One region of the Paenibacillus sp. FSL F4-0236 genome, then DNA from elsewhere that is predicted to be linked to it. Evidence: predicted binding sites of a transcription regulator. Region 1 holds the regulator's gene; each other region holds the start of a gene.
What was found. Region 1 encodes Rex, which represses fermentation and respiration genes when NADH is low (regulators of the CRP and FNR family bind a similar motif). Its sites were predicted from a motif close to TTGTGAAATATTTCACAA; they were not measured.
Positions count from the first base shown of each region.

Region 2: NSQ29_RS15535 (DUF1641 domain-containing protein) is a predicted target of Rex. The motif match lies at 1,461-1,478, and genes of this name have one in related genera.
Region 3: NSQ29_RS07145 (flavocytochrome c) is a predicted target of Rex. The motif match lies at 5,849-5,866, and genes of this name have one in related genera.
Region 4: adhE (bifunctional acetaldehyde-CoA/alcohol dehydrogenase) is a predicted target of Rex. The motif match lies at 2,749-2,766, and genes of this name have one in related genera.

Region 1 is NZ_JBBOBK010000001.1:1,276,165-1,284,070, forward strand. Features, by position in the region: gene panC (pantoate--beta-alanine ligase) at 1-18, shown strand, start outside; gene panD (aspartate 1-decarboxylase) at 11-394, shown strand; gene NSQ29_RS05835 (tetratricopeptide repeat protein) at 506-1,147, shown strand; gene dinG (ATP-dependent DNA helicase DinG) at 1,284-4,145, shown strand; gene NSQ29_RS05845 (redox-sensing transcriptional repressor Rex) at 4,277-4,930, shown strand; gene NSQ29_RS05850 (amidohydrolase) at 4,917-6,218, shown strand; gene NSQ29_RS05855 (cell wall elongation regulator TseB-like domain-containing protein) at 6,388-6,906, shown strand; gene NSQ29_RS05860 (hypothetical protein) at 7,315-7,857, shown strand; gene NSQ29_RS05865 (AAA family ATPase) at 7,850-7,906, shown strand, end outside.
Region 2 is NZ_JBBOBK010000001.1:3,396,380-3,404,285, reverse strand. Features, by position in the region: gene NSQ29_RS15545 (nitroreductase family protein) at 1-297, opposite strand, end outside; gene NSQ29_RS15540 (DUF2785 domain-containing protein) at 560-1,402, shown strand; gene NSQ29_RS15535 (DUF1641 domain-containing protein) at 1,611-2,054, shown strand; gene NSQ29_RS15530 (NAD(P)/FAD-dependent oxidoreductase) at 2,094-3,272, shown strand; gene NSQ29_RS15525 (SGNH/GDSL hydrolase family protein) at 3,433-4,071, shown strand; gene NSQ29_RS15520 (hypothetical protein) at 4,384-5,304, shown strand; gene map (type I methionyl aminopeptidase) at 5,337-6,083, shown strand; gene NSQ29_RS15510 (DJ-1/PfpI family protein) at 6,099-6,680, shown strand; gene NSQ29_RS15505 (hypothetical protein) at 6,705-7,529, shown strand; gene NSQ29_RS15500 (MFS transporter) at 7,638-7,906, shown strand, end outside.
Region 3 is NZ_JBBOBK010000001.1:1,572,773-1,580,678, reverse strand. Features, by position in the region: gene NSQ29_RS07165 (NAD(P)-dependent malic enzyme) at 1-239, opposite strand, end outside; gene NSQ29_RS07160 (2-hydroxycarboxylate transporter family protein) at 310-1,653, opposite strand; gene NSQ29_RS07155 (response regulator) at 1,832-2,539, opposite strand; gene dcuS (DcuS/MalK family sensor histidine kinase) at 2,536-4,143, opposite strand; gene NSQ29_RS07145 (flavocytochrome c) at 4,299-5,831, opposite strand; gene NSQ29_RS07140 (DUF6855 family protein) at 6,014-6,424, opposite strand; gene NSQ29_RS07135 (hypothetical protein) at 6,547-7,824, opposite strand.
Region 4 is NZ_JBBOBK010000001.1:1,004,491-1,012,396, forward strand. Features, by position in the region: gene NSQ29_RS04525 (carbohydrate ABC transporter permease) at 1-843, shown strand, start outside; gene NSQ29_RS04530 (ABC transporter substrate-binding protein) at 976-2,439, shown strand; gene adhE (bifunctional acetaldehyde-CoA/alcohol dehydrogenase) at 2,841-5,462, shown strand; gene pflB (formate C-acetyltransferase) at 5,716-7,906, shown strand, end outside.

The DNA of each region.
Region 1 (7,906 bases):
GTTGCCGCTCTTGTTTAGACATATGATGAAATCCAAAATTCACCGCGCGACGGTGACAGAAGCGAACTTGAATTATGTGGGAAGTATCACCATTGATGAGAACTTAATGGAAGCGGCAGATATTCTTGAGAATGAAAAAGTGCAGATCGTGGACAACAATAATGGTTCACGGTTAGAAACTTATGTTATTCCAGGGCCTCGCGGCAGTGGTGTGATCTGCCTAAATGGTGCAGCTGCACGTCTTGTTCAACCGGGAGATACAGTAATTATTATTTCGTATGCGATGCTGTCTTCGGAAGAACTGGAGTCGCATAAGCCAACGGTGGTATTCGTGGATGAGAACAACAGACCAGTGAAGCTGGCTGATCATGAATTGCATGCTACAATCGCTTAAATTATGGACTTACGCCATGTAATGAATGGCAGGGATGAAAGACCCCGTTCTCGCAGAAAATGAAGTCAGGCAAGCTGAACTGATTTCATCTTCAGTAAGGGGGGATAGCCCATGTTTCAACATTTGTTTGCTGAAATGAACAAGGTGCTTCAGGAGATCGTTACAGATTACCCTACAGCGGAGGGTGCCCGCCGGAATGAGCTTTTATGCAATTATAATATGCTGCATCGACTTAGTGATAAAGTGATGGATGAATGGCTGGCCTTTGCAGAGAAGCTAAGTCACTTTCGTGAAAGTGTAGATTTTACGACTGTGGTTGAAGAGGAAGTGCCAGAGCAGGAAGCACCCGAGCTGTGCATGGATACTTTTGTTAGAGGTCAAGGGTATTATAAGCTGCTGATGTATGGGAAATGTATTGAACAGTTTAAGGAAGTTATTGTGCAATATCCGGATAGCTTGGCTGCTCGATTATATTTAGCCATCTCTTACCTGCAGGAAGGGGAGGGGGAAGCTGCTTGGAGCCATCTGAACCATATGCTCGGTTTGATACGGGAAACCAAGCTGAAGGCAATGGTTTATAACGCTTTAGGTTGCATCAGGGCCTCTCAAGAACGTTTCAATGAAGCGCAGGAGCTGTTTGCCCTTTCTTTGCAACTTGACCCGGCACTTCCTGAACCAACCGTTAATTTGGAGGTTTGCCGCCGCCGAGGAGGTAAGCTTCATTTCGGAAATCAGCTTGTTTCATTATTGTAAATTATTACGTTTACGGTTTATTATTCCGCGTTTTCATTCAAGCGATGCATCCCCTGAACCAGTGGTGTGCATCGCCTTTTTTCGCAACTTCTGTTATGCTGATTAAGAGTCTCAATTGAAAGGGAATAGAATTATAATGAAATTTGCCGTGCTTGATTTTGAAACAACGGGAACCCAATCCGTGGGTGAAATTATCCAGGTTGGCCTTGCAATTATAGAAGAAGACCGGTCCATCTCCCGGGTATATGGTTCCTACGTCAAGCCCAGAACGCCGATACCTCCTTTTATAACTGGTCTAACGGGGATTACCGACGATGATGTAAAGGATGCACCTGAGCTGGATGAGATGATGATGGAGCTTGTCCCACTCTTGGATGATGTTGTGCTTGTAGGGCATAATGTCGCATTCGACTTCCATTTTTTGCAAAATGCCTTAGACCGATGTGGGTATTTACCATTTCAAGGGCGGATTTTAGATACGATTGATTTTCTGAAAATCTGCTTTCCTTCCCTCACATCCTATCAACTAGGATCAGTTAGTGCACATTTTGGAGTGACGCACGATCGTCCGCATCAGGCAGACAGTGATGCACTCGCAACTGCTCTTGTATTGCTGAAATGTCTGGAGGAGCTCTACGATTTGCCTCTGCTGACGATTCAGAGACTCTGTGAGCTGTTTAGGGAAGAGGATAGTGATCTGGGTTGGTATTTTGATGGTCTGCTGCGTGAACGGGAAGCGGAGACGCTTCAGCCCGAAGGTGATCTGACTTTCTATCGTCAATTAGCGCTTGCTGTAGGAGACTGGAACGAATTAGCTCCACCTCGAGACGAGCATGCTGAGAATCCACTACACAATTTATCTTTTACAGATTATATGGATGAAGTAACGAAACGACTTAAAGAAACTTTGCCACAGTATGAAAGCCGAGAAGCTCAGGATATTATGATCAATGAGGTGATGACGGCACTTGCCGAAGATAAGCATCTATTGATCGAAGCAGGGACAGGAACCGGTAAATCCCTTGGTTATTTATTGCCTGCCATATACCAAAGCGTACGCACTAATGAAAAAGTCATGGTCAGCACTCATACTATTAATCTGCAGGATCAATTGCGTGAGCGTGATATTCCTTTGTTAACGCAGGTAGTTCCTTTTCCATTTAAAGCTGCAATTTTTAAGGGCAGAGGGCATTATTTGTGTCTTCGTAAGTTCGAACATAAAATTAATAAAAAAGACTTTATAAGTCCGAGGGAAGATGCGCTTACTGCGGCTCAGATGATCGTTTGGCTGACACAAAGTGAATCAGGAGATGACGAAGAGCTCAATCTAAGTGGACGTGGCGGAGATTTTTGGGAGACGGTAGCAAGCGATACCGATTCTTGTCTGGGTCGCTCGTGTCCTTGGTTCCGTAAGTGTTATTATCATCGGGCTAAGCATGAAGCTGGTATTGCAGACGTGGTCATTACGAACCACTCTAAGCTTTTCGCAGATGTTAAGGCTGGGCATCAACTACTTCCGGCTTATGAACATCTTGTAATAGATGAGGCCCATCATCTGGAGGACGTGGCTGGCAAGCATTTAGGCATGCATATGAAGCATTTCACGGTGGCACATACACTATCGCGTCTTTATAAGGATAGTCGAAATGGCCAACTTCCTACACTTCGCCAAATGCTTCAGTCATCAGGCAGTGAGGAAGCTTCTGAATGGAGCGGAGTGATCGATAGAATCTATCCGGACCTTCTTACCGTAAAAGAAACCTGGGATCTGCTTAGTGATAAACTATTCAGCCTCTTGCCGGAACGCAGCGATGCAGCGGCGGGAGAAGCCGGCCAGTTAGTCATGCGGCTACTTCCTACCCGTAAACCGAAAGATTGGGATGAATTGGTTGCTTTAGAGAATACTATGAATCTGACATTAAGCGAAATTATCCGTAAAGGTGATAAAATGCTTAATGAGATGCGAGATCAAGAAGGTCAATCTTCCTCAGATAGCCTAGTTACCGATATTAGCGGCTTATTTAAGGATTTAGCTTCTATACGTGAGCAAGTACGGTTTTTTATGGGATTAAATGATGAGAATGTAGTATATTGGCTGGAGGCGAATGGAAATTATCGCAGTAAATCGCTACAGCTGTATGCCGTTCCTGTTGATGTTAGTACTCAGCTTAAGGAGCTGTTTTTCGACAAGAAAAAAAGTATCGTACTAACTTCGGCGACACTCTCTGTGGATAAATCATTCCAGTTTATGATTGATAATCTCGGACTTAATGAAGCTGCGGAAGAGGGGCGTCTGATGACATCACTCCTGCCTTCTCCCTTTAAGTATCGGGAGCAGGCGCTGTTAGTTATTCCGCGGGATTTCCCAAGTGTGAAGGGGAGTGTAGGCGATGCCCGATTTGTCGATACACTCGTACAGTCACTAGCAGAAGCAGCTATTACAACACGTGGGCGGATGCTTGTCCTGTTTACTTCTTACAAGATGCTACGCCAGGTTTACGATCCTCTGAAAGAGGCTCTAGCCTCACAAGAGATCACGGTGTTAGGTCAAGGCGTGGAGGGGGGCAGCCGTAGCAAGCTGATCCGCCGTTTTCAGGACAGTGCAGCTTCTGTACTGTTAGGAACAAGCAGCTTTTGGGAAGGTGTAGATATTCCAGGTGAAGCATTAACATGCTTGGCCATCGTGAGACTCCCATTTCAACCGCCAAACCACCCCCTAGCGGAAGCGAAGTCTGAGTTATTACAAGCCCAGAAAAAGAATCCGTTCATGAAGTTGTCTGTTCCTCAGGCGGTTATTCGCTTCAAGCAAGGATTTGGGAGGCTGGTACGGACAGCGCAAGATCGGGGTATTGTTATTGTGTATGACACAAGGGTGATCGAATCTCACTATGGGAAGTATTTCCTCTATTCGTTGCCTGGCCCGAAAATGGAGCATATGCTTACGGATCAAATGGTTCCTCGTATAGCGGAGTGGTTGGAAGACGGAGGCGTTTCTTGAAAAGAACGTCATCGATCTTATTAATCACTCTACAAGGAAGGGCGGTATAAGAATACCGCTCTTCCTTGAGACGAGGTGCAGATATTTCGATAGGATTTGAACAGAATATCACTTAAATTAGGAGGTAAATTATGAAATCGGATAAAATATCAGAAGCCGTTGTTCGCAGACTTCCTGTGTACTTGCGTTTCTTGAATGATCTCCAGAAACGTGAAATATTAACCGTTTCCTCACAAGAACTAGGACAAAAACTTGATTTGAATCCTGCTCAAATTCGTAAAGATTTAGCTTATTTTGGAGACTTTGGTAGAAAAGGTATCGGGTATGACGTAACTTATCTTATTGAAAAAATCCGTCATATTCTGAAGCTGGATCAACAATTGAATGTGGCTTTAGTAGGTGCCGGTAACCTTGGACATGCATTATCTAATTACAATGCTTATCTGAAAGATACTATGAAGATTACCGCTATATTTGACTCCTATGCACCTAAGGTAGGGCGGAAAATCAACTCTCTTACCGTTCAACCGATGGAGGAGCTTGGTCAGACGGTTCGTGAGCAAGGTATTCGAATTGGGATCATTACTGTGCCTGATTCAGAAGCGCAGAATGTAGCAGATATTCTCATTGAGTCTGGCATTGAGGCGATTTTGAATTTTGCACCAGTGATTCTAAAAACACCATCGAATATCCGGGTTCATGCTGCCGATTTTACAACGGATTTGCAAAGCCTTGCTTATTATTTGAAAGACGGAAAGGAAGAAAGCGGAAATGAAGAGCAGTAAAACGATTATTAAGGGCGGGCGTTTTCTTATTCCGGGAACGGATGAGCCGGTTCTGAATGGATATATGACTATTGAAGATGATTTGATCACTTACATAGGAAAAGAAGAGCCTTTAATGGAAGATGATGTGCAAGTTGTTGATGGCAGTCGTCTGCTGTTTATGCCAGGTCTGGTAAACACACATGGCCATGCGGCAATGTCATTGCTTCGTGGTTATGGAGATGATTTAGCACTTCAGGTGTGGCTTCAAGAGAAGATGTGGCCGATGGAAGCGAAATTCACTGGAGAAGATGTATACTGGGGAACCTCCTTGTCGGTACTGGAAATGCTAAAAGGTGGTACTACAACCTTCTTGGATATGTATGATCATATGGATCGAGTAGCAGAGGTAGTCGAATTATCAGGCATTCGTTCTGTACTGATGAGAGGCGTAATCGGATTATGCCCAGAGGAAGTACAAAATCACAAGCTTGCGGAAGCGATTTCTTTTGCACGAAATTGGCATGGTAAGGCTGATGGTAGAATTACGACGATGATCTCGCCACACGCCCCATATACTTGCCCACCGGACTTCTTTGTTAAGTTTGTTCAAGCGGCACATGATTTGGATTTACCGATGCATACCCATATGTCCGAGACCAAACGCGAAGTGGAGCAGAATGTGGTGGATTACGGACTTCGGCCAGTAGCGCATTTAGAGAAGCTTGGAATGTTCACACGTCCGTCTATTGTTGCACATGGCGTTCATTTGAATGATGAAGAGATCGAGATACTGGCTCGTCATGATGTAGGCGTGTCTCATAACCCAGGAAGTAATCTGAAACTGGCTAGTGGAGTGGCTCGGGTTACGGATCTTCTAAAGGCTGGTGTGAAGGTATCACTGGGTACAGATGGTGCGGCAAGCAATAATAACCTGGATATGTTTGAAGAGATGCGTCTTGCAGCCCTCATCCATAAAGGTGTAAGTGGTGATCCGACGGCTGTTCCAGCTCCGGAAGCGCTGCGTATAGCTACAGAGTATGGCGCAAAGTCTATCTTTTTAAATGATGTGGGTAGACTCGCTGTTGGCATGAAAGCGGACTTTATCGCGATTGATATAGACCAGCCGCATTTGCTACCACACACAGATCTGTTGTCTCATGCTGTATACTCTGCCAGTGCCAAGGATGTTGAGCATGTATGGGTGAATGGTAAACAGGTTGTAAAACACGGAGAATGTGTAACGCTAGATGAGGAAGCAATCCGTCGTAAGGCACAAGAATCATTTGATGGACTGCTTAAACGGTAGTCTAAGATCATAACGAATAACTGAAAGGCTGTGACTTTCTGCGATTGCAAAGTTACAGCCTTTTGTGTTTCTGATAATTAGATCATTGAATTGGATATGAAACTTTGGATAAACACACAGGTGTGTTATATAATCAAAAAAGATATATTACTAGAAAGGGAGCTGTACCTTGAAGAAAAGGAAAAAATGGATCCTCCTGGGGTCAGTTCTGATTCTGCTCCTTCTGTTCGGACTTATCCAGTTCTATGCTTATATTATGAAAGATCAATGGAACGAGCGAGATATCGCTAAGGATGTCGCTAAAACCAGTGCTGGTCTGACAGAGGTAACCAAAGCGCAGAAATCCGTGTGGGATGATAATGCGGTGTACTGGGTCTTAACAGGGAAGAATGAAGCCGGGACCGAGTTGATGGTTTGGGTACGTTTTACTGTAGACGGGAAGTTTGCTGAAGGAACCGACGCAGTATATGCTGAAGAACTAAGTAAAGGGACCTCTGAAGCGAAAATGCGTAGCCTTATAAAAGCCGATCTTCCGGACATCAGCATTGAGCGGTTGTTGCCAGGAGTATATAACGGGGAGTATGCTTGGCAGCTTTTTTATAAACAAAGCGGTCGATATTATTATCAATTTTATCGGTTCTCAGATGGGGCTCGAATGGGTGAAGGTTACAGTTTACCTAGCCGCTAAATTAAACAAAAGCATTATAGGAGAAACAAGCGGACCATTTATGGTTCGCTTGTTTTTTAAAATGACATATTATTTGATATACTATAAGTACACGAATTGTGATATACTATAAGAGTAGTTTTTATGTATTGGTATTTAAAGATTCATACGAAAAAAGGTCTGTTAGTTAAGAGTAACAGCCCTTTTTTTGTCGAATTAAATCAATAAATTTAATAAAATGGAAAGAATTAAAAAATAAAATTTTAAATATCTTCACACTTTTTTTCAATATAGTATATACACCTGTGATATACTACTGTTTGTAATTAGAACAGTGTTAGTAGAACGTCAGGCTCTGATGAGCTCTTAGCAGCTATGACTTTGGATCATTCTGTTTACATTTTTTCATCTTTGAGAGGAGGACGTTTCTTGAAATTACGTCTTGTACCTGTACTGATAACGTCTCTACTGTCGGCTATGCTATTATTCGGAGGATTCTTTTTATATCGTCAGTTTGCTTTACAGGAACCGCTCCAAAAGATTGTAACCGGATTTGAGGGAGTAAATACTTCACATATTAGTATTAACCGCGATGAGGTCACTTTGAAACTTGATTTGCAGCCGGGCACGAATTTACGTGATCTAGTATCGTATGTATCCAAAGAAGGAAAATCAGTGATTGAAGGACGTAAACTTAAACTCGATGTGGAGCAAAATTCAAGTGAACTATTGGATGATTACTGGGATAAAGCGATGTTCTCTGTAGCTGAAGCCATGGAGAGCCGTAAATATACGATTATACCTACAGAACTTGATAGATTGAAACAGCAAAATACGGAATTTAAAGATGTGATAGCATCTACTGATATCGACGACAACAATGTGTACGTAAGCTTGAGTAATGGAAAAGAAAGCAAATTTATTATTTTGCCGCGAAAACCTGCGACCTTGGGGGTATGGAATAATGCCTAAGTACCTTAAAGAAATTTTACTCGGATTTATTCCTGTGCTGTTTATTTTC
Region 2 (7,906 bases), 2.1 Mb from region 1:
AGCTTTAAGTCCTCCGAAGATTTCTGGGGCTTTCAGATAAGCATTCTTATCCCCGAGTACCACTATTACCGCTGAGGCGGAGTGGATTTTATATTGACCGTAAGCGGCTTTACGAATCTCTTCTTTTAAATTCTCATCAGAAACCACTTTATAATTGGCATGTTGAAGATTATATGCAGATGGAGCCAATCTGGCGTAAGAGAACATTTCCTCAAGTTCATTCTGAGGGATCTTCACCCCTTCAACAAAATTCATAGCAGACCTGCGGGATTCAATCAAATCTGTAAAAGCGCTCATGAGTTATTCCTCCATATGTTATGTATTTGCTTGTTAATTATAAATAAGTGATATTTATAAATGAACTAACTATTAGTTACTAACTCAAAATAGCACAGTTAATTATATTCGTCAATGATTAAATTCACTTCATTTACATTCAGCTCTCTAAGTACTTTGGAATGTCGAAGAATAATTACTATGTTGTAAAATATTGGGATGTAAATTAGGATATTAGGATACGAAAAATTTAATTGCTTTTATTAATGAAAGGGTGGGAATGTTGAACGATACTAGAGAGCAGTTGATAATTGACTTGCAAAGAATTGAAGAGAACGATTACGAGCTTAGAAGTGGGGAGCAATTAAGGGATTATGTGAAATTGATGCTTGAGTACATAGGAGATCCACAGCCGAAGCTACGAGATGACTTGATCTATTCCACCTTCTACAAATGGGTTAACGAGAAACAATGGTTTAGTGATGCGGAGCTTCGTGAACTACTTTTGATTCTCCTTGACGAGCAGCATTTGTTCTATCACATTGGCAGCAAAGAAGATCAGGCTGTGTTCACAAGAACGTTTTCGGTATTGATCGTTGCGCTGATTCTTCAGCGGCATAGGGAACAGGCTTTTTTAGCTAGCGCAGAGTTTATAAATGTGAAGGAAGCGCTTATTAGATATTATGAGGAAGAACAGGATTTACGAGGATTTATGCCTGAAGAAGGTTGGGCTCATGCTGCAGCCCATGGCGCAGATGCCTTGGATGAACTGGTACTCTGCTCGGAGAGTGATGCTGCAATAAGGGAAGAGGTTTTGGCAGTCATCCAAAGGATGCTTTACAACGATCAGCACATATTTAGCGACGAAGAAGATGAACGGATCGCTACGATTGTAGCTACAATGATAGATCATCATTTACTTCCACAACAATCTATTGTCGACTGGATTCGCAACTTGGAGCAATGTGGGGGGTGGCCGAGAAGCCGCGGCCAGTACGTTGCTCGTGTGAACACCAAAAATTTCGTTCGTTCTCTGTATTTTAGATTGCTACCATTAAAGAACAATCCGGCAATGGTCGAGGTTTTATTGAAAGCGGAGATGAATTTGAATGAATTTACACAATAAGCATTTAATCATCTATGCATGTATAAATAATATCGAAAATTATGACTAATTTATTTTAATGTAATAAAAATCACAAAACTTTAGAAAAAATCAAAAACTTTGTGACATTTATAACTTGATAAGTGCTATAATAGAAATATGGCGTTATAAGTTTTTATTTTTTTATTACTATTAAGCAGCAAAGCTTATTTGCAGAGGAGATTCGGATATGTCAGAAACAATCACTCAAACACAACCTGAGCAAGAATCACCAAAATTAGCTGTCACTCAAGAACAAATGAATGTTCTAGAGCAGCTATTGAAGCCTGAAGTTCAGGAGTCGTTAACTGTCTTAGTGGAACAGTTGCCAAAATTAACAGAGCTTGTCGGCGTGCTCACAAAGTCATATGACTTTGTTCAAACTGTTGCTGCGGATGAAGTCTTGAAAAGTGATACGGTAAGTGCAATTAAAGAACTTGCTGAACCAGTGGTGCATTCGGCGAAGAATATGGCAGCTACAGTGATCGAAGCGCAAGATCGTGCGAATGAAAATAGCGATGTGATCGGTGTATTTGGTCTTATGAAGATGATGAAAGATCCACAAGCACAGAAGCTTTTCCGTTTCGTAAATGCTTATCTTCAAGTTGCCGGCGAACGCAGTCAACAGAAATAATATTTTTTATATCTCATTCGTAAGGACGGAGGAAACATCATGTCTAAACATATTGTCATTCTAGGAGCAGGTTATGGTGGTCTACTAAGCGCCTTAACTGTACGCAAGTACCTGAAGAAGGACGAAGCTAAAATTACAGTCGTTAATCAATATCCTACACATCAAATTATTACAGAATTGCATCGTCTTGCAGCGGGTAGTGTTGCAGAAGGTGCTGTTGCTATGCCATTAGCTAAGCTTTTTGCAGGTAAAGATATCGACCTGAAAATTGCAAAGGTGAATTCTTTTTCTGTTGAAAATAAACAAATTACACTATCTGATGGTGTGACATTGTCCTACGATGCTTTAGTTGTGGGTCTTGGAAGCACTACGGCTTATTTTGGCATTCCAGGTCTTGAGCAATACAGTATGGTTTTGAAATCGGCAGCAGATGCTAACAGAATTCATCGTCATATTGATGAGCGTATCCGTGAATATGCGAAGTCTAAAAATCCAGCGGATGCAAGCATCCTAATCGGTGGCGGTGGCTTAACAGGTGTTGAACTTGTTGGTGAAATCGCTGATGTGTTGCCAACACTCACTAAGAAATATGGCGTGGATCCTAAAGAAATTAAACTGATGCTGGTTGAAGCAGGTCCTAAGATTTTACCAGTATTGCCAGATGCATTGATCGAACGCGCAGTGGCAAGCTTAGAAAAACGTGGTGTTCAATTCTTGACAGGACTACCTGTTACGAATGTAGCGGATAATGTCATTGACTTGAAAGATGGTCAAAAAATTATTGCTAACACCTTCGTATGGACTGGCGGCGTACAAGGAAATCCACTGATTGGTGAGTCCGGTCTTGAAGTGAACCGTGGTCGTGCAACGGTAAATGAATTCTTGCAATCCACATCACACAAAGACGTATTCGTTGCTGGTGACAGCGCCGTTGTCTTTGCCGAAGATGGTCGTCCATATCCACCAACTGCACAAATCGCTTGGCAAATGGGCGAATTGATCGGGTACAATCTTTATGCATACTTGAAGGATAAATCATTTGAATCCTTTAGTCCGATCAACTCAGGGACGCTTGCGAGCTTAGGCCGTAAAGACGGTGTAGCCATCGTTGGTGCTAGCTCAACTCCGCTAAAAGGATTGCCTGCAACCTTGATGAAGGAAGCAAGTAATATTCGTTACTTGTCCCACATTAAAGGATTGTTTAGCTTAGCTTATTGATTGTATTTTTGGAAAACCTGCTCTTATTTGAGCAGGTTTTTTTGTTGATCTCTAGTGGTTTCTACCATGAATTGTTAATGATTGTCCTAGTACGTAGTATTCATTTTTGATATACTATATTGGCTAATATTAACAGGGGAAAATAGGGGAGGATTACGTGATGTTATTCCGACAAAACGATGTCATTCTGTTTCAAGGCGACAGCATAACGGATTGGGGTCGTAATTATGATGATGCTTCATCGCTTGGTGTAGGTTATGCATTGATGATCGCCGCTCGTCTGGGGCATTTGTATCCTGAGAAGAATCTTACGTTCTATAATCGTGGAATTAGCGGCAACCGTGCAGTAGATTTGCAGGAACGCTGGGAGAAGGATTGCCTGAATCTGAAGCCGACGTGGGTGTCCATATATATTGGGATTAACGATACTTGGCGCCGCTTTGATTCTGGTCAGGAAACAACGCCTGAACAATTTGAAGCTGCGTATCGTGACCTGATCGAACGCACGCAGCATTCGCTGGCTGCTAATTTAGTCTTAATCGAGCCATTTGTGTTGCCTGTCCCAGAAGATCGTAGAACTTGGCGCCAGGATTTGGACCCTAAAATTCACATTGTTCGTGAATTGGCACGTGAATATGGTGCATTACTTGTTCCGTTGGATGGCCTGTTTGCTGCGGCATCCGTGAAAGCAGAGCCTGCTTATTGGGCTCCGGATGGAGTACATCCATCACCTGCGGGCCATGCACTTATTGCAGAGGCTTGGCTTAAGACGGTAGGCAATTCAAGCTTAATCGTCTGATCATATCACTACATATTTACTTGATTTTATAAGACTAGAACCACTCATTAAAGGAGCAGGTTATAGTCTTTTTTTTAAAATATAAGAATTTATATGCTCCATGCTATAAATTATCCTTATATTTCTCGCTTAAACACTTCGGAAAGTCGATTTCTTTATATTTATGGACGCTGTTATAATTAGGTTATGTTTCTTTTCTTGGAGGTGGTTCGCATTAGGAAATTACTATGGGTTGTACCCTTGTTCTTGGTTGCTCTTTTAAGCGGGTGTAAGAATGATGTGGGCTTCATCAATGCAAGGTGGATCGCCGGAGTGTCTTTAACTCCTGTAACAACTAGTGATCAGAACCAAGTTGATCGACCAGAACATTTTGAGACCCTAATACTGAAGGACTCCGCTCTGATTAAGGCGCTTTCGGAGGCTATGAACAAGAGCAATAAATTATCGGGGGAGCTGGATTGGGCCCCTGAATTTAAAATGGAACTTGTTTATGGTGATGGCTACTCGAAGGATTATTACATAGCAATAGGTGATGAACCCGGTTATAAAGGAGTATTTACTACAGCTGAGAATGGTGGTCAGGGCTACTCTATTCCGGTGAAAAACGCAGATCAAATAAGACAACTCATCTATGGAACAGCAGATCAGGCGAACATAGAACAGACGGAGTCGCTGGAGTCTTCTGTTAAGGTTACAGGGCCAGTAACGATATCACATAATGATCTCTATCCCTTAACTAATAGAACTGGATTCTTGAATCTGCAGCTTTTAGATGGAACCTACAGTGAGGATTGGACAATACCAGGTCCGTTGATGGGAAGGAATTGGAGTGGCAGATTTGGGCTTGTTCTTATCGATAATCAAGGGAGAACTTTGAATAGCTTTCCACTCAGTGAACATTTTGAGGATCCCATAATATTTAATGATTTTTTTCAAATTCAGTTTGAGGACTATAATGGCGACGGCGATCCGGATTTTACGATTGGTCAGTACGGATCCAGTAACGGTTACTTCTACAAGCTATTTACGCTTAGAAAAAATAACGTTATAGAGGAATTAGGGATCAAACTCGGCTCTGATTTATTTATCAGCAGTCCAAAGGGGTATTCGATAAAGCTTGATAAAGTGGATGATCATAGCTTCAAGAGAAGTTATTACGATAATGTAGCGGGTAAACAGATGGAAGATATTTTCCAGTGGAATGGAAGTGCATTTCAGAAGTTAGACAAGTGATTCATACCAGAAGTGAGAGGAATGTGTGATAGATGACGAGTGATACCATACAAGATTTAGAAGGGCTAAAAGCCATAGGGAAAGTAGTAGGACATACCATCGCCGAGATGAAAAAGAAAGTAACTCCAGGTATGACAACAGCGGAGCTTGATAAGATTGGAGCTGAAATTCTAGCGGAATTCGGAGCATCTTCAGCCCCAATGATAACGTATAATTTTCCAGGCAGCACCTGCATCAGTGTGAATGAAGAGGTTGCTCATGGGATTCCTGGTCCTAGAGTGATTAATGCTGGTGATTTGATCAATATTGATGTATCTGCTGAACTGAATGGTTATTATGGGGACGCCGGAGTTTCGTTTCAACTACCACCTTATAATGATGACATTCTTCGACTATGCCAGAGTGCAGAGGAAACTATGATGAGCGTGATCAATCATCTGAGAGCAGGGATGAAGGTCAATGAGATTGGCAGAATGATGGAACTCGAAGCTCGGAAACGCGGCTATAGAGTGGTACGTAATCTGTGCAGCCACGGGATTGGCAAATCACTGCATGAGAAGCCTTTTGAAATCTTACCTTTCTACAATCCAAGAGTGACTACAGTGTTAAAAGAGGGACAGGTGATTACGGTTGAGCCCTTCCTTTCTACTGGAGCAGATTACGTGGAGCAGCAGTCGGATGGATGGACACTGAGTGTCGTAGACAATGGCCGGGTAGCACAGTTTGAACATACGATTATTGTGACTAAAGGTGAGCCTATTATCCTAACCAAGCCATAAGAGGAGAGTGCGAAATTGAAAATCGCCTTTATACTTTTTGATGGGATTACGTTCTTAGATTTTGCGGGGTTCTATGATGTTATTTATCGATTGGGGCAATTTGAAATCGGCAAAAATTTGTCTTGGGATATATGTGCAGCGTCGGAGGAAGTGACGGATGAGTTAGGTTTCACAGTTAAAGCTGGAAAAGTGCTGCCAGAGCTTTCGGAGTATGACATGGTATTTGTACCTGGAGGGATGGGGACACGGAAACTTCGTTATGATGAAGGTTTTGTCTCGTGGATTGCTGGTGCTCACAATGTTCCTTATAAGGTATCTGTCTGCACAGGCTCACTGCTGCTTGGGGCTGCGGGGCTGCTAGGAGGGAAGAAAGCTACTACCCATCCATCTGCCTATGAATTACTAAATCCTTACTGTGAAGAAGTTGTGGAGACCCGTATTGTGCATGATGGTAATGTGATTACAGGTGGTGGAGTTTCCACTTCCATTGATCTGGGGTTATATCTGATTTCATACTTGGCTGGAGAAGCAGCGATGAATTCGGTAAAAAAGCAGATTGATTATCCATACGAGATGCAGGGGATTGTTAGAATCTGAAGGTAAATACCGGAGGGATCAGAGATGGCTGGACAAAAAATGATGGATATGCTGTTTCAGCAATGGGTAAGCGATAAGGAGCAGTGGGTACAGCTTAGAGATTTGCTGATGAAGGAGAGCAATCTTCCCGGACCACGAGTAAATTTGGAGCTCTCAGGCAAATTTGCCGAACATTTTGCCCATCCTAAACTAACGGAAACAGACTGGGAGTTTCTTAATTCATGGGCTAATCTTACAGAGGCAGAAGCTGGGGTGAATGATCCCCGTGAGTTTCTGCCATTTTGTGCGGTTAGAGCGCTGGGCGCTTATTACAGCTACGCTGAAGAAGAACAGCAAATTATGATTCAGAGCATCATTAAGACAGCTATGAACGACTCTAGATGGAGGATGCGTGAAGCGTCTGCTATGGCGCTGCAAAGTATAGGGGAGGATGGTTTTTCTCTTGTCAGGCAGCTGATCGACATGTGGGAGAAAGGTGCGAATAGGCTTGAACAACGAGCTTTTGTAGCAGCGTTAGCGCATCCTCCTCTATTAAAAAAGAAAGAGAATACGCTTTATTGTCTTCAGTTGGCTACTCGAATTATGGAGAGTATGGGTAGTGGGGAAGTACAATATGAGAACGCTGAGCATTTTCGTGTATTATCTAAGGGACTTGAATACAGCTTAAGTGTATTTGTGGCGAGTGAACCTGAAGCGGGCTTTGCCATGCTGGAGAAATTCGCTAAGAGCCGAGATACCCGAATGATTAAGATTGTGAAGAGTAATCTTGGTAAGTCACGTTTGAGTAAAAAGTATGCTCTACAGGTTGCTGAGGTCCTTAAAAGTTTGACAATACAGGAGAGGACATGAGGATCAGCTCTCCAGTGGAATTATGAAGTGTAGTTTTACATGCATTTAACATGCCACATATGCTTAAGTGATATAACAGAAGGAACTAGGTGAAAAGGTGGCTGTTAGATGAAACTAAGTAAAGAGGAAAAATCATGGATTTTATATGACTGTGGAAATTCGGCTTATTCGATGGCGGTTACAACAGCTTTACTGCCTATTGTATTTGGGATGTTTTCGAATGTTAACAACAGCATGGATTTGGGGTATTTTAATTCCATAGCGAGTATTCTGGTGGCCATCCTTAGCCCGATTTTAGGAACGATGGCAGATTATAAGGATAAGAAAAAACGCTTCTTCATATTTTTCTCATTGATCGGCGTGATAGCTACTGCTTC
Region 3 (7,906 bases), 300 kb from region 1:
TTGGGACCGATATCGCCAAGTCCAAGTACAGCTGTTCCATCACTAACGACAGCCACCGAATTTTTCTTAATCGTATATTCGTATGCTTTATCTTGGTCTGCGGCGATAGCCTGACACACTTTAGCTACTCCGGGTGTATATACCTTGGATAAATCCTCCATGCTTCGAATAGGGTTCTTCAAGCCGGTCTCCAGCTTGCCGCCAACATGCATCTTCATTACTTCATCCATTATTTTCATTACTGTTCCTCCTGTTAATTGCAATATATTTTTCTCTATAAGCTTTCTGGATGTATGCTTGACATCCTAATCAGCTCCAAAACCGCAATAGAATAGTTGCCACAATAACAGTGCTGACGCCACCGATCCGGGTGGAGATCTGGGCAAATGGCATGAGCTGCATACGATTGGAGGCAGAGAGAATGGCTACATCTCCGGTTCCACCCAAGCCGCTATGGCAGACGGTTACAATTGCCGCATCGACAGGGTACATATTGATTTTTCTTCCCACAAAATAGCCGGAAACCACCATGCTGAAGACGATGGCGAGGCAGGTCAGCACATAAGGTAGAGAGATAATGGCAGCTACATCCTTCAGAGGAACGTATAGCATGCCCAAACCTACCATGAGCGGCCATGTCAGGTTACCAGCAACGAACTTATACAACTGGTAAGCCCCATTTTCGAATCTTTCGGGAAGCGCCTTGACACATTTGATCAGTACAGCCATCAGAATCATGACAATCGGTCCGGGTATCCCTACATAATCTGCAAGCAATGCCCCAACAATGAAGAAACTGCATGCGATCAGAAGTCCCGCACCCATCATCATGAAATCTTTGGGTTTGTTATCCGGATTGTCATGCTGTAGATCGTCACCGGATTTGACTAGTGTACCGTTACCGCTTAGATGGGGCTTTTTCTCACCCAGACGTTTCAGGAAGCCCGCCACAATGATGGCGAATACGTTGCCGATAATTGCCGACGGGATCATCTGCGATACGTAATAACCCGCTTCGTGTCCACCCAGAATGCTTGAGTATGCAATCGAGAGAGGAAGAATGCCTTCACCGATTCCACCGCCAAGGATCGGTACGATAATAAAGAAGAAAGTATGATACATGCTATAACCTGTGAGCGTTCCTACCAGTAGTCCGCCGAGAACCGCTGCAATCGTCCCGACGATCAGCGGGATGAAGATCCGCGTAATACCCGCTACCAATGTTTTGCGGTGCATGCCGAGCATACTGCCACTCACCAGGATGGAGATGTACAAGTACAGGAAGTTTGCCTCTTTCATCAATGTAGTGACAGCGTCTGTCACAGTAGAGTTGAACAAATTCAAGTAAATCAACAGGGATGGGATCATAAGGGCCATGATTGCGGGGCCGCCTATATTTTTCAACAAGGGAAGCTTCATACCGATATCACTCAGCAGAATACCCAGAACCATAATGACAGCGAACCCACCAATCATGTCATTCGGTAGCTTCCCCGCCACACTCGCAAGAAGAATGACCACTGCCAGAGCTAGATACACAGGGAGCGGAAAGACACCCACCTTAAATTGCTTACATTTTTGAATGAAGGTAGCCTTTTCTGGCAGGGGACCTTCCTTTCCTTTGGAAACAGGTGATGGAATCGTATTTTGCATTTTTCATTTCCTCCTAAACTCTTTTCTAGCCTTATAGTAGCGGAAATGAAAGCGCTTTTGTTTTTACGTAATTATTGATTGAATTATAAAAATTATTAAAGTAAGCGCTATCAAAAATAAGCAATCAAAAACCGCCGATTCCATATAAAACACGGAACCGGCGGCCCACTCCAAGAGGCTATATGAATTTAGAAATCACAGAACTGCCGCGGGAAGACATGCGATATCGCTGTACAGGTCTTCCTATGGTGCCATAGGTCAATTCACTGTTCAGCGCTCCCATATCCGCGAGGACGGCAAGATATTTCCCAACCGAAACCCGCGAGATTCCGGAACTAACTGCAATCTCTTCAGTGCTAAAGGAATTTGCATTATGGGTCTCCACCGCTTTCCAGACCGTCCGCAGTGTATGCCGGGTAAAGCCCTTGGATAAATCCTGAACGGCCGAGGGCTCTTTCCTATACCCGGTTAGCTTATCTAGTTCAGACTGATCCAAGGAATCCTGATTGCGGAACAGAAAATGCTGCTCCTTGTAGGCGGAAAGGGCTGCGAGAAAGCGTTGAAACTCAAACGGTTTGATAAGGTAATCGACTGCACCGTTCTGAAGCGCGTCTCGGATACTGTCCTTATCGCTCGCAGCTGAAATGATAATCACATCTATTCGTTTACTGCCTCGACGGAGAGCGGACAGCAGCTCCAATCCATTGCTCTCTTTCATGTAAATATCCAGCAGAATCAGCTCGAAAGACTCATCTGCCAATTTGATCAGAGCTTCACCCACTGATTTTGCCCAGCCTTTACACTGAAAACCTTCCACTTGCTCCAGATAGAATTTATTCATCTCGGCTACCATCGGATCATCTTCTACAATCAATACACTAATCATTGACCATCACTCTTTGCTCGATAGGGTAAACTAACCGTAAATCGAGTCCCTTCTCCCTTTCCTGTTTCACAAACAATCTTACCTCCCATAGCTTTAAGGCTCCGCTCAACCAGATACAAGCCGATGCCTCGGTCATTTCCTTTTGTCGAATACCCCTGTTGAAAAATAAGCGGCAATTTCTCATCTGGGATACCGCTTCCATTATCGCTAACCGTAACTATCAGCGTCTTATCCTGATATTGAAAGCTGAAATGAATATATTTGCTGCCTCTACCTTCCGGCGCTTCCATTGCATTATCCAAAAGATTACCGACTATCGTAATGAGTTGGCAGGAGCGTTCCGGATCGCTAGGCTCCGGCAGAACCCCATCCTCCAGAAGCACCAGTCGAACTCCGGCTTCTCTGGCCCGGCTCAGCTTACCCAATAGAAATCCCGCCATCACAGGGTCCTTCACTTGTCTCACCACCGTTCCCATCTCTGCCTGTGTTGTTGTGACAGTACTTGTTATATACGCCTCCAACCGATCATACCTTTTCATATGTGTTAATCCTAATATTACATGCAGCTTGTTCATAAACTCATGCGCCTGGGCACGCAATGCCTCAGCATATAAGGAGATGCCAGATAACCTTTCCATAAGTATGCTGATCTCCGTCTTATCACGGAATGTGGCAATTGCACCTTCTACAGCTCCCTTTACATGAATGGGAACCACGTTTGCCAGTAACGTAACACCGCTATGCTCCACCTCCAAGTCCTGGCTGGCTTCACCGGTTTTGAGCACTGTATTCATCCGCAGTGATGGCCAAAAGCTCTCTACCGACTGGTTCAAGGGATCATCCTGCATGCCAATGGCTGCAAGCAAACGCCTGGCTTCTGTATTAATCAAAGTAATACGTGACTCTTTATCAACGGCAATGACTCCCTCCCTAACTGACTGTAGCATGGAGTTACGCTCTTCCAAAAGCTTAGCAATAGCGGCCGGTTCCATGCCAAACATCATTTTTTTGATAACACGTGCCAGCAGAAATGCTCCCGCAGCCCCTATTAGACTGCCTATAAGCAATCCCCAATAAAGGATTCCCACGTTCTCTCTTATGGCAAGTCTGATGTTTCCCAGTGATATCCCTACTGCCACCGCTCCTAATTGTTTCCCACTTGCAGAGAAGACAGGTGAAAACGCTCTTACAGATGGGCCCAAAGAACCCTCGGCTTCCGAAATGCTTTCCTGCCCCTGCAAGACTGCGGCTTCGTCGCCACCGATAAAATGCTTACCAATTTTGTCCTTGTCCGGATGGGAATATCGGATCGCATTCATATCCATGACCACAACAAATTCCACATTGTTCAACAATCGGATTTCCTCAGTGTAGCTTTGCAATTCAGACGAGCTGCGTGATTTGTTTAACGCTTCAATAATTAGAGGGTTACGCGATAACGTACGGGAAATGATCACAGCCTTTTGTTCCAACGAGGATTTTGTTTGTGAGGAAACCTTTATACTAAATAGCACATAGACCACTAGCAGCATTATGATAAGAACTGCACCAATCATCAAAGTAATTGTTGTTTGCAGCCGAAGTGTGTGTTTGCCAATTTTCATCAGCTGTCCCTCCGGAAATTTTTCTTCATTCTAACGTATACGTGCAAGGCTGGCTATGACCTTATACGCTACACCGTTATTATAAAACAACAAACGCATGGCTAAGATGAGCCCAAGCGTTTGTTTGCCTAGCCGAAAAGAGGCAGGGGGATAACTTATTGTGCTTTTACGAATTCAGCGGATTTTATACCCGTTTGGCGGCCGAAAATAATGATTTCCGCAACGGAGTTACCACCGATCCGATTTTGACCATGCAAGCCTCCGGTAACTTCTCCTGCTGCAAAAAGGCCTGGAATCGGTTGTCCGTCTTTATTTAAAACTTCTGTGTTGGTGTTGATTTTCACGCCTCCCATCGTGTAGTGAATTCCCGGGCCGATTTGAATTGCATAATATGGCGCGCCGGACAAGTCATTGTCCATTCCGGTTGTTCTGCCGAAGTCGGCATCCTGTTTATTCGTCACCGCGCTGTTCCAGGTCTCTAGTGCAGTTTTCAACTGATCTGCCGGTACGTCCATTTTTGTTGCCAAAGCCTCGATCGAATCTCCTTCGATAACGAAGCCCATTTTTTCATATTGTTCAATCGCTTTAGCGCGAGATTTTACGCCGGAATCAAATACAAGAAACGCAGACTTCTCAGGAAGCTTATTGATTGCAGCGGTGACATTATCTCTTGTATCCAGTTCGTTTGTGAAACGTTTACCTACACTTGAAACCAGGATCGCTCCTTCCCCACGAACAGCCTCCCCAATGAGATAGGATTTTTCCTGCTGCACAGTCGGGTGAACTTGGATTTGATCCATATCGACTGTGGTACCGCCGAGCTTCTCAATCATCTTGATACCGTCACCGGTGCTGCCAGGCTGGTTGGTGGTAACGTACCCCTCCAAATCAGATCTGACTCCTGAAATCATGTCTAAATTGGCGCCGAAACCGCCGGTTGTCACCACGACAGCAGACGCTGTAATCGTTTTCTCTTCCGTTTGGTCAAAGATAACTTTGACGCCATTGACCTTACCGTCTTTTTCGGTAATTTCCTTGACATTGGCGTTCACAAAAAGGGGAATGCCTTGTTCTTGTACGTTTTTCACCAAGCCTTTGACAAGGTATTGTCCTACTGCAGAGCCATCTTCAGGACGGTGTGTGCGTTTTTCGTTCATCCCGCCTGTAATCGTGATATTATTCAATCTAATCCCGATAGAATCCAGCCAATCAATCGCACTTGCGGAATTGTCTACGAAGAAACGAAGCATCTCTTTATCGTTCGTATCATGGCCACCTTTTAAGGACTCTTCATAAAACAGATCATTGCTGTCTTCAATGCCTTGCTCTTTTTGGAATTTCGTTTCAGAAGCATTCATTCCCGAAGATGATTTTGTTGTATTTCCGCCGGCAACCGGCATTTTTTCAAAAATAACCGGGTTCATACCTTTTGCTCTCGCCTCAAGTGCAGCAGACATTCCGGCACCGCCTGCACCAATAATGATGATGTCATATTTATCTTTTAGTTGATCGTACGGTGTATAGCTAGCTTTGGATGCTCCCGAAACGGCTTCAGTTTCCTTTGTCTCGTTGATCTTGCTGGTGTTCTTGTTCCCGTTTCCATTGCTGCTGTTGCTGTTGCCACATCCTGTGATAACAAGCATGACTGAGAGAACGAGAATAAGAGCAGTGGTTACTTTTTTATTCATGTTATAGCTTTGCCCCCTTGTGAATATTTTTACAATCAGCTTAACGGCAAAGGCCCTGCTCTTGAAAGTTTATGTAACTAAAAAAAACGTTTTGTAACTAAATTAATCACTGCAATGTGTACGAAAGACCACCGGTTAGGGGCATGGCTCAAAAAAAGAAGAGCCTTTAGGCTCTCCTTCGTTTACAAGATCGCTTTCATCCGATTGTTTCTTGGATTATGCTCTACTTCCGCAAGACCCAATTCTTCGAGCAACGGTGGGATATACATTCCGAATCGCCCCCGAAGTCCCTTCTTTAATCCATACCAACCGCCGACAGGGTTTTCAGGTGAACGCCCCCATGCTTCAACGGTACCTTCTTTTGCTGGTTTTTGCTCATCAGCACTTCCTAACTCCATCCAATCACCATTTTGTATAAGCATGGCGTGCAGATCTTCAATACAGCGGTAGTCATAATGCAAAACCGTTTTCCCTACAGTGCAAACTATAATTTCTTTACCGTCTTTTTCGACCTTATACATTTCATACTCGGATGTTTGCGGTGGTGTCTTTAACTTCCAAGGATTTTCCTTGGTTCCTGTAGCTGTCGTCATATTTTCAACTCCCAAAGTAACTCACAAAATTAGTAAGTTCTACTCATTTTATTATATTTGCATCACCTTACTATACTTCATTACCTTTATTCGTCCTACTCAGTATAAGAAAGCTTGCACTATCATTCCAAACTACTCAACTCCACCACATCTCCACTAGTGGCCTTCACAGCATAATTACAATCTAACTTCCCGCACAGCACATACTTCTTCTGCCCAGGATCATACACATAGACGGGTGTTAATTCGAACCATCCCTTGAGCTTGTCATAAGCTTCGTCATGGCTTACAGAAATCCCCTCTTCGCTCTTGAACTCATCAAACATATCGAGCATTGGCTTGTTATCCATATAATTTATAACCTTATAATTCTGCACATCGATGAACAGGAGGATCTTACGCTGGAATATACGATTACTTGGCGCCTTCATCCTCAGTGTTGCCTGAATATGTCCTCTTTCCCGTTGAAAAGTCTTCAATATCCATTCTCCGGATTCATCTGGATAGAGCTGGCTTAAACCAGCTTCGACTGCGAGTATACATTCGGCTTGTTCTGCGTCTGTGATAGGAAATGAGTCCGGATGCGGCTCACTAGCTATTGCCTGCTCAATGGTAGCTACCTCAAGTAGGCGTATCTCCGTCCTTTCGAACGGCTCCAGCTCCGTATTCTGTTGCTCCCAATGGATTACTTGATCAATATTCAGTCGTGCTCTTGTACCTGATATAAACTCAAACGGGATGGTGGTTGTTCCGTCATTTGTAATGTAGATTTCTTCTATCCCATAGATCGGCAGGAGTTGCTTCGTCTCGTACACCGGATATTCTATAAGCTGTAGTTGTTTCCTCGCCTGTGGCTCTATCGTTTGAAGTGTGAGAGTATAGTTCTCTTTGTGCACAAGGGAGCTGGAAGGAAACTGGCCATATACACTGTAAAAAACAAGTCTGCCTTCCACATCGAAGCGAAGCTCGATCCGTCCACCAGGAGTGACTGGTATGCTACCTATTTTCTCAATAAAATGATATTCTCCAATCTGTTCCTTCTCTAAGTGAAATTGTTTACCGTATACAATCCTTGCCTCATCTTCAATCCACCGGATGACTTCGTTAAAATCTATATTTTGGAATGGTGTCCCATTCGCATAAGATATCCCGCCAACAAAAATCACACTTTTATAGTTGCGGGATTGTAGGTCAATCGTGATGACGGCAGTTCCTTCCGGATTGTAATCGCCCTTCCATTCCTTCATATGTGCAGGAAACCATTCCATACTAAGAAAATAGTTGGTCTCTCCCAGTATCGTAACGTCGCGATAAATTTCATGAGAGTGTAAGTAGTAGTTGTCCAATCCATATTTTTGCTGTGTAGCATCAAGCAGTTCTTTGATTCGAATATCCATCATAATGCACCCCATAAAATTGATGCCTACATCATACCATTACTTAGCGTTGATTACGAAGCGCAGCAGCGAATATTGGAGTCGA
Region 4 (7,906 bases), 270 kb from region 1:
GAACACGATTTGAAAAAAACAAGTAATAAGATTGTTTATGGCTTGATGTGCGTAGTCATTTTGGTTATGGTTTTTAGCATGCTGTACCCGATTTGTATGACGTTATTCAACGGGTTGAAGTCGAATCAAGAAGTGAATTCATTCCCGCCGCATTTTTTCCCTCAGGAATGGCACTTCAGTAATCTTAAAGATGCGATGAATTACATTGATCTACCCATGTTCCTTAGAAACACCATTTATATCTTTTTAGGGAATATGGTCGTGACGCTTGTCGTATTGGGAATGTCAGCATTTAGTATTTCTCGTATGAATGTTCCTTACAAAAGAGCTATTTACTTCTTCTTCCTGATGACATTGTTTATTCCGGCGACCAGTTACATGATCCCGAACTTTGTCAATTTGAAGGAGCTTGGATTGCTAAATCAGTACGCGGCCTTCTGGTTGCCTGCGGGAGCGAACACGTTCTACTTTCTATTGTTAAAGAACTTTTTTGACGGGATTCATCCAGAAATCTTTGAAGCAGCACGAATTGATGGGGCCTCTGAGCCGAGAAGCTTTTTCTCCATTGCCGTGCCACTATCCATTCCGATTTTTGCTACATTAGCGATCTTTATCTTTTCTACCGCGTGGAATGACTGGTTCTGGCCATCTCTGGTTATGCACAGTGAAGAGAAATATACGCTTGCGACAGCCATTTATAAATACGTTATTAATGTGAAGGCACTCAATACTAATATTAAATTTGCAATCCTGTTTATAGTATCCTTGCCTCCAATCATTGTCTTCTTGATTTTCCAGAAATTCATTATGCGTGGGGTTGCTTTGTCGGCAGTGAAAGGATAAGCAATTATCGACGAATTTAACCATGGATCGTAAACATGCACATGAAAGGAATATAAATGCACCTCGTTTGTAAACGGTTTCTAATTTATGATCGATATGTAAGATAATTATGAATTGAAAAGGGGAGTTTCAATGCGTAAGTACTCTAGCGTTCTACTAAGCGTACTTGTAGCCGGATCGTTGCTATCTGCTTGCAGCGGCAACAATAACGGAAACACAGCGGGGAACAAAGGCGGGGAAGCATCTGCTGCGCCAACAAATGCGGTAACGGATAATACAGCAACCGCTACAGATGCGCCAGTGGATGACATTACTCAAAGAAAAGTGACGATCAAGATTCACTATCCAACACCTGATTTGACTGAAATAAGAGCACAGGAAGACGACAAAATCAAACGTTTCCAAGAGGTATATCCGAACGTAGAAATCGTTAAAGACGACTGGCAGTACAATGTAAGTGAAATCGGAATTAAAATGGCTGCGAATGAAGCACCAACCTTCTTTAATACTTTTGCTACAGAAGCTAAATTCCTGGTTGAAAAGGGCTGGGTTGCTGACATCACAGATCTGTGGAACAAATATGAATTTAAAGATCAAATTAACACCGTGCTTCAAAATCAATTTATTATCGACGGCAAAGTTTTCGGAGTAACACAAAAAGGTTATGTAACAACCACTATGATCAACAAAAAAATGCTGGATGAAAAAGGTGTAGCCATTCCACCTATGGATTGGACTTGGGATGATATGCTGAATACGGCTAAAGGAGTAGCTGATGCCAAAAAAGGTATTTCCGGTATTGCTCCAATGGGTAAGGGGAACGAATCAGGTTGGAACTGGACCAACTTCCTGTTTGAAGCTGGCGGAGAGATTCAAAAAATTGAAGGCGGTAAGGTTATAGCTACATTTAATTCCGATGCTGGCGTTAAAGCACTGGATTTCTACAAGAAACTTAGATGGGAAGCTAACGCGATTCCACAGGACTGGGCACTTGGTTGGGGCGATGCTGTAGGTGCGTTCCAACAAAGTCGTACAGCAATGGTAATGGCCGGGTCTGATGGCGTTATCGAGCAAGCGTTGAACCAAGGTGGACTGAAACCTGAGGATGTGCTTACGTATCCTATGCCAGCTATGGAAAAAGGCGGAAAGCACACAGGGGTACTTGGTGGTGACTATCTAGTAATTAATCCAAATGCTACGCCAGATGAACAAGAAATGGCATTCCGCTACATTACTTTTGATTATTTCTCTGACAAAGGTTTGGAAGCGCTGGATGCAATTCTTCAACAACGTACAACCGATGGCAAATACTTTATCCCGCCGCTCTTAGACTACTACTCAGCTGATTCTGAGTTTGGTAAGAAGACCAAAGCGGTTTATGACAAGTACACAAATGTATACCAATATAGCCCTGACATTATGGGACTTTTGGATGGTAAACCTGAAGCTCAATACAACACACAGGACTATTACGCAACCATGTCCAATGTTATTCAAGAGCTGTTCTCCAAAAAAGGAACGGATTCCAAGAGCCAGTTAGAAGCAGCAGCTAAAACAGTGCAAGAGAAATTCTTTGATACGATTAAAGCGGAATAGTCTAATGCAAAAACCGGCCCCTTTGGGGTCGGTTTTTTTGTTCTGAAGATTTATAAATTTATAAATCTTCAGAAATAGTGATAATCAATTGGAAATTATTACAGTGTAGGGAAATCGTAATTGACTGTGATGAAGAGAATACATTTTTGTGTACTGATTTTAGATATATGGAATAAAAAGGAGCTAAAATTTTGCTTGTTAAAGTATAATTCTAAGATTTAAAGGGTTTTATAGCACATAATATGGTAAAAAGACTATAATATGATCGAATGAAAGCGCTTTGAAAACAAATCAAAAAAACTTTATACTTTGTGAAAGATTTCACTATACAAGGTGGAAATCATGTGATAAGATAAATGTGTAGAGAAAAACAACTAAAAATTGACAGGAGGACGAGGGAGATGGCAGTTAAGAACGAAGTCGCCGCCCAAGTTAAACAAGTTACCGCTGAAGAGTATATTCAGAATTTAGTGGATAAAGCAAAAAAAGCGCATGAGGCGTTCATGGCGCTAGACCAAGAGCAAGTTGACACAATCGTTCATGCAATGGCGTTGGCTGGACTCGACAAACATATGTACCTCGCAAAATTGGCCGTAGAAGAAACTGGACGCGGCGTATACGAAGACAAAATTACGAAGAACATCTTCTCAACTGAATATATCTGGCACGGAATTAAATACGATAAAACAGTAGGCGTTATTGAAGACAACGCTTATGATAGCTTCCAAAAAATTGCTGAACCCGTCGGAATTGTTATGGGTATCACACCGGTAACCAACCCTACATCCACCACGATGTTTAAAGCGTTGATTTCGATTAAGACACGGAACCCTATTATATTCGGTTTCCACCCATCTGCGCAAGAGTGTAGTGCAGCTGCTGCAAAAATTCTTCATGATGCTGCCGTGAAAGCTGGCGCTCCTGAGAACTGTATCCAATGGATTGAAATGCCAACAATGGACAAGACAAACGCATTGATGAACAACCCAGACGTTGCTCTTATCTTGGCAACTGGTGGTTCTGCAATGGTAAAAGCAGCTTACAGCTGTGGTAAACCAGCACTTGGCGTAGGCCCTGGTAACGTACCTGCTTTCATTGAAAAGAGCGCGGATATTGATCAAGCCGTAACGGACATCATTCTTTCTAAAACATTTGATAATGGTATGATCTGTGCTTCCGAGCAAGCTGTTATTATCGAAGAACCAATCTTCGATCAAGTGAAGAAAAAGATGATTGCTAATGGCTGCTACTTTGTGAATAAAGAAGAAGCTGCCAAACTGACTAGTGGAGCAATGAACGTAGATAAATGTGCGGTTAACCCAGCAATCGTAGGTCAATCCGCAGTGAAGATTGCTGAAATGTGTGGCATTCAAGTCCCTGCCGGCACAAAGATTCTGGTAGCAGAACTTGAAGGTGTAGGCACTAAATATCCACTTTCCGCTGAAAAATTAAGCCCGGTTCTTGCTTGCTACAAAGTTAAGAATGCAGATCAAGGTATCGAACGCGCAGCTCAAATTGTTGAATTTGGTGGTATGGGACATAGCTCGGCTATCCACTCCAACAATGAAGAAGTAATCATGAAGTTCTCTAACCGTCTGCAAACAGGACGTATTCTCGTTAACTCGCCTTCCACACATGGTGCGATCGGCGATATCTACAACACTAATATCCCTTCGTTGACTCTGGGCTGCGGATCTTATGGACGTAACTCCGTGTCGCAAAACGTTACAGCAATCAATTTGATCAACGTGAAAAGGGTGAATCGTCGTACCGTGAATATGCAATGGTTTAAAGTACCTGACAAGATCTATTTCGAAAAAGGCGCTACTCAGTACCTGACCAAAATGCCTGATATCACACGTGTCGCAATTATCACTGACCCAATGATGGTTAAGCTTGGATATGTTGAAAGAGTTGAACATTACCTGCGTCAACGTCAAACCCCTGTAGCTATCGAAGTGTTCTCTGAAGTTGAACCAGATCCATCGACAACTACAGTTGAAAAAGGTACTGCAATGATGAACAGATTCCAACCGGACTGCATTATCGCACTTGGCGGCGGTTCCCCAATGGATGCTGCAAAAGGAATGTGGTTATTCTATGAACATCCAGACGCAGACTTTAATGGTCTGAAACAAAAATTCATGGATATCCGTAAACGGGTATACAAATTCCCTAAACTTGGTAACAAAGCTAAATTTGTAGCTATTCCAACTACTTCGGGTACAGGTTCGGAAGTAACATCTTTCGCAGTTATTACCGATAAAACAACTGAACAGCACACTAAATATCCTTTGGCTGACTACGAGTTAACTCCAGATGTAGCTATCATTGATCCAGAGTTCGTATACAGCTTGCCAAAAACTGCTGTTGCTGATACAGGTATGGACGTATTGACACATGCTATCGAAGCTTATGTATCAGTTATGGCGAGTGACTACACTGATGGTCTAGCTATTAAAGCCATCCAACTGGTATTCCAATACCTTGAAAAATCGGCGCTGGAAGGCGACAGAGTAGCACGTGAGAAAATGCATAACGCATCAACACTTGCTGGTATGGCCTTTGCCAATGCATTCTTGGGTATTAACCACAGTTTGGCACATAAATGGGGCGGACAGTACCACACTGCTCACGGTCGTACTAACGCGATCCTTATGCCACACGTTATCCGCTACAATGCTAAAAAACCTACGAAGTTCGCTTCGTTCCCTAAATATTCGCACTTCGTAGCTGATGAGCGTTATGCTGAAATTGCCCGTATTCTGGGATTGCCAGCTCGCACAACTGAAGAAGGTGTAACTAGCCTGATCAATGCTATTCGCGATATGAATAAAAAATTGGGCATCGAAGAATCGTTCCAACAACTGGGCTTTGATCCTAAGGACTTCGAATCCCGCGTAGATTACTTGGCTGACCGTGCTTTTGAAGATCAATGTACAACTGCCAATCCTAAGCTGCCACTGGTTTCTGAGCTTGCTGATGTATACCGTAATGCGTTCTACGGAAGATTTGATAATTAATAAATGGTTAAATAGAGAATAGGATAGTTGTGGACTTAGATAAAGGTGACAAATATCACTCGAAAGGTGATATTTGTCACAGTGTTTTTATAGAAAATAAACTAGAATGTTTATATAAACAACGGTCCCACATATGAAATGTTGATTGTGAAATTTGGAACAACCACATCTTTTTGGGGATCACGAGACACGGGATCAACCTTCAAGCCCGCGATCTCTACAAATATAATAAATATAGATGGAGGGATTTAGCATGTCGGTGATTGAAAAAGAAGTAAATGAAGTGAAATCCGGTTGGAGAAGTTTTACAAAAGGTAAATGGTCCAAGAAAGTTGACGTTAACAACTTTATCGCTAGTAACATTAAGCCTTATGAAGGTAACGAAGAGTTCCTCGTAGGTCCTACTAGTAACACAACTGAACTGTGGAAGATTATTTCCCAACTGAGCAAGGAAGAAAGAGAAAGAGGCGGCGTATGGGATGTTTCCCTAGATACTGTCTCCACAATCACTTCACATGCTCCAGGCTACATTGACAAGGACAAGGAACAAATTGTAGGCGTGCAGACTGACGCTCCTTTCAGACGTTCCATCCAGCCATTCGGCGGGATCAAGATGATGGTTGATGCTACGAAGGCTTATGGCTTCGAGCTTCCACAAAACATCGTTGACATGTTCACGAACATTCGCAAAACGCATAACCAAGGCGTATTTGATGCATATACACCAGACATGAGAGCAGTGCGTAAATCCGGCGTTATCACAGGTCTTCCTGATGCTTACGGCCGTGGACGTATTATCGGCGACTACCGCCGCATAGCTCTGTACGGTATTGATTTCTTGATTAAAGACAAAAAGCAACAACTAGCTGAGCTTGAAGTTGATTCCATGACAGAAGAAGTAATTCGTTTACGTGAAGAACTGTCCGAGCAAATTCGTGCACTGGGCGAATTGAAAGAAATGGCAGCTGCTCACGGCATGGATATTTCCAAACCAGCGATGAACTTCAAAGAAGCTACTCAATGGGTATACTTTGGATATCTGGCAGCAGTTAAAGAACAAAATGGTGCAGCGATGTCCCTGGGACGTGTTTCTTCCTTCCTAGACATCTATGCAGAACGCGATATTGAAGAAGGTACTTTGACTGAAGAACAAGTCCAAGAAATTGTCGATCATTTCGTAATGAAACTGCGTATCGTAAAATTCTTGCGTACACCTGACTATAATGACCTGTTCTCTGGAGACCCTACTTGGGTAACTGAATCCATCGGTGGTATGGCTGAAGATGGAACCACTCGTGTTACCAAGAACAGCTTCCGTTTCCTGAACACCCTGTACAACTTGGGTCCAGCTCCGGAACCAAACTTAACTGTACTTTGGTCCGAAAGATTGCCTGAAGGCTTCAAAAAATATTGTGCTAAGGTTTCTATCGAAACTAGTGCAATTCAGTATGAAAATGACGATCTAATGCGTCCATACTGGGGTGAAGATTATGCGATTGCATGCTGCGTATCTCCAATGCGTATCGGTAAACAAATGCAGTTCTTCGGCGCTCGTGCCAACCTTGCAAAAGCTTTGCTGTATGCTATTAATGGTGGTAAAGACGAAAAATCCGGAGCACAAGTTGGACCGGAATTCCCAGCTATCACTTCTGAATATCTGGATTATGACGAAGTAATGAAACGCTTCAAACCGATGATGGAGTGGTTGGCTAAGACTTATGTTAACACTTTGAACATCATTCACTATATGCATGACAAATATTCTTACGAACGTATCGAAATGGCACTGCATGATCGCGACATTCTGCGTACAATGGCTTGCGGTATCGCTGGTCTGTCCGTTGCAGCAGACTCACTGAGTGCGATTAAATACGCGAAGGTTAAACCAATCCGTAACGAACAAGGTATTGCAATTGACTTCGAAACTGAAGGCGAATTCCCTTGCTACGGTAACAATGACGATGCTGTAGACAACATCGCAGTAGAATTGGTTGAAACCTTCATGTCTATGATCCGTAAACACAAAACATATCGTGATGCTGTACCGACTCAATCGGTATTGACCATTACTTCGAATGTAGTGTACGGTAAGAAGACAGGTACAACACCTGACGGACGTAAAAAAGGCGAACCATTCGCACCAGGTGCTAACCCAATGCACGGACGCGACAAGAAAGGTGCTCTGGCTTCACTGAACTCTGTTGCCAAACTGCCTTACTCCGATGCACAAGATGGTATCTCCAATACGTTCTCTATCGTACCTAAGGCACTGGGTAAAGATGATGAATCCTGTAAGTCTAACCTGGTACACATGATGGACGGATACTTCCATAATAACGCTCAGCATTTGAACGTTAACGTATTTAACCGTGAACAGCTGATGGACGCTATGGATCACCCTGAGAACTATCCACAATTGACTATCCGCGTATCCGGTTATGCAG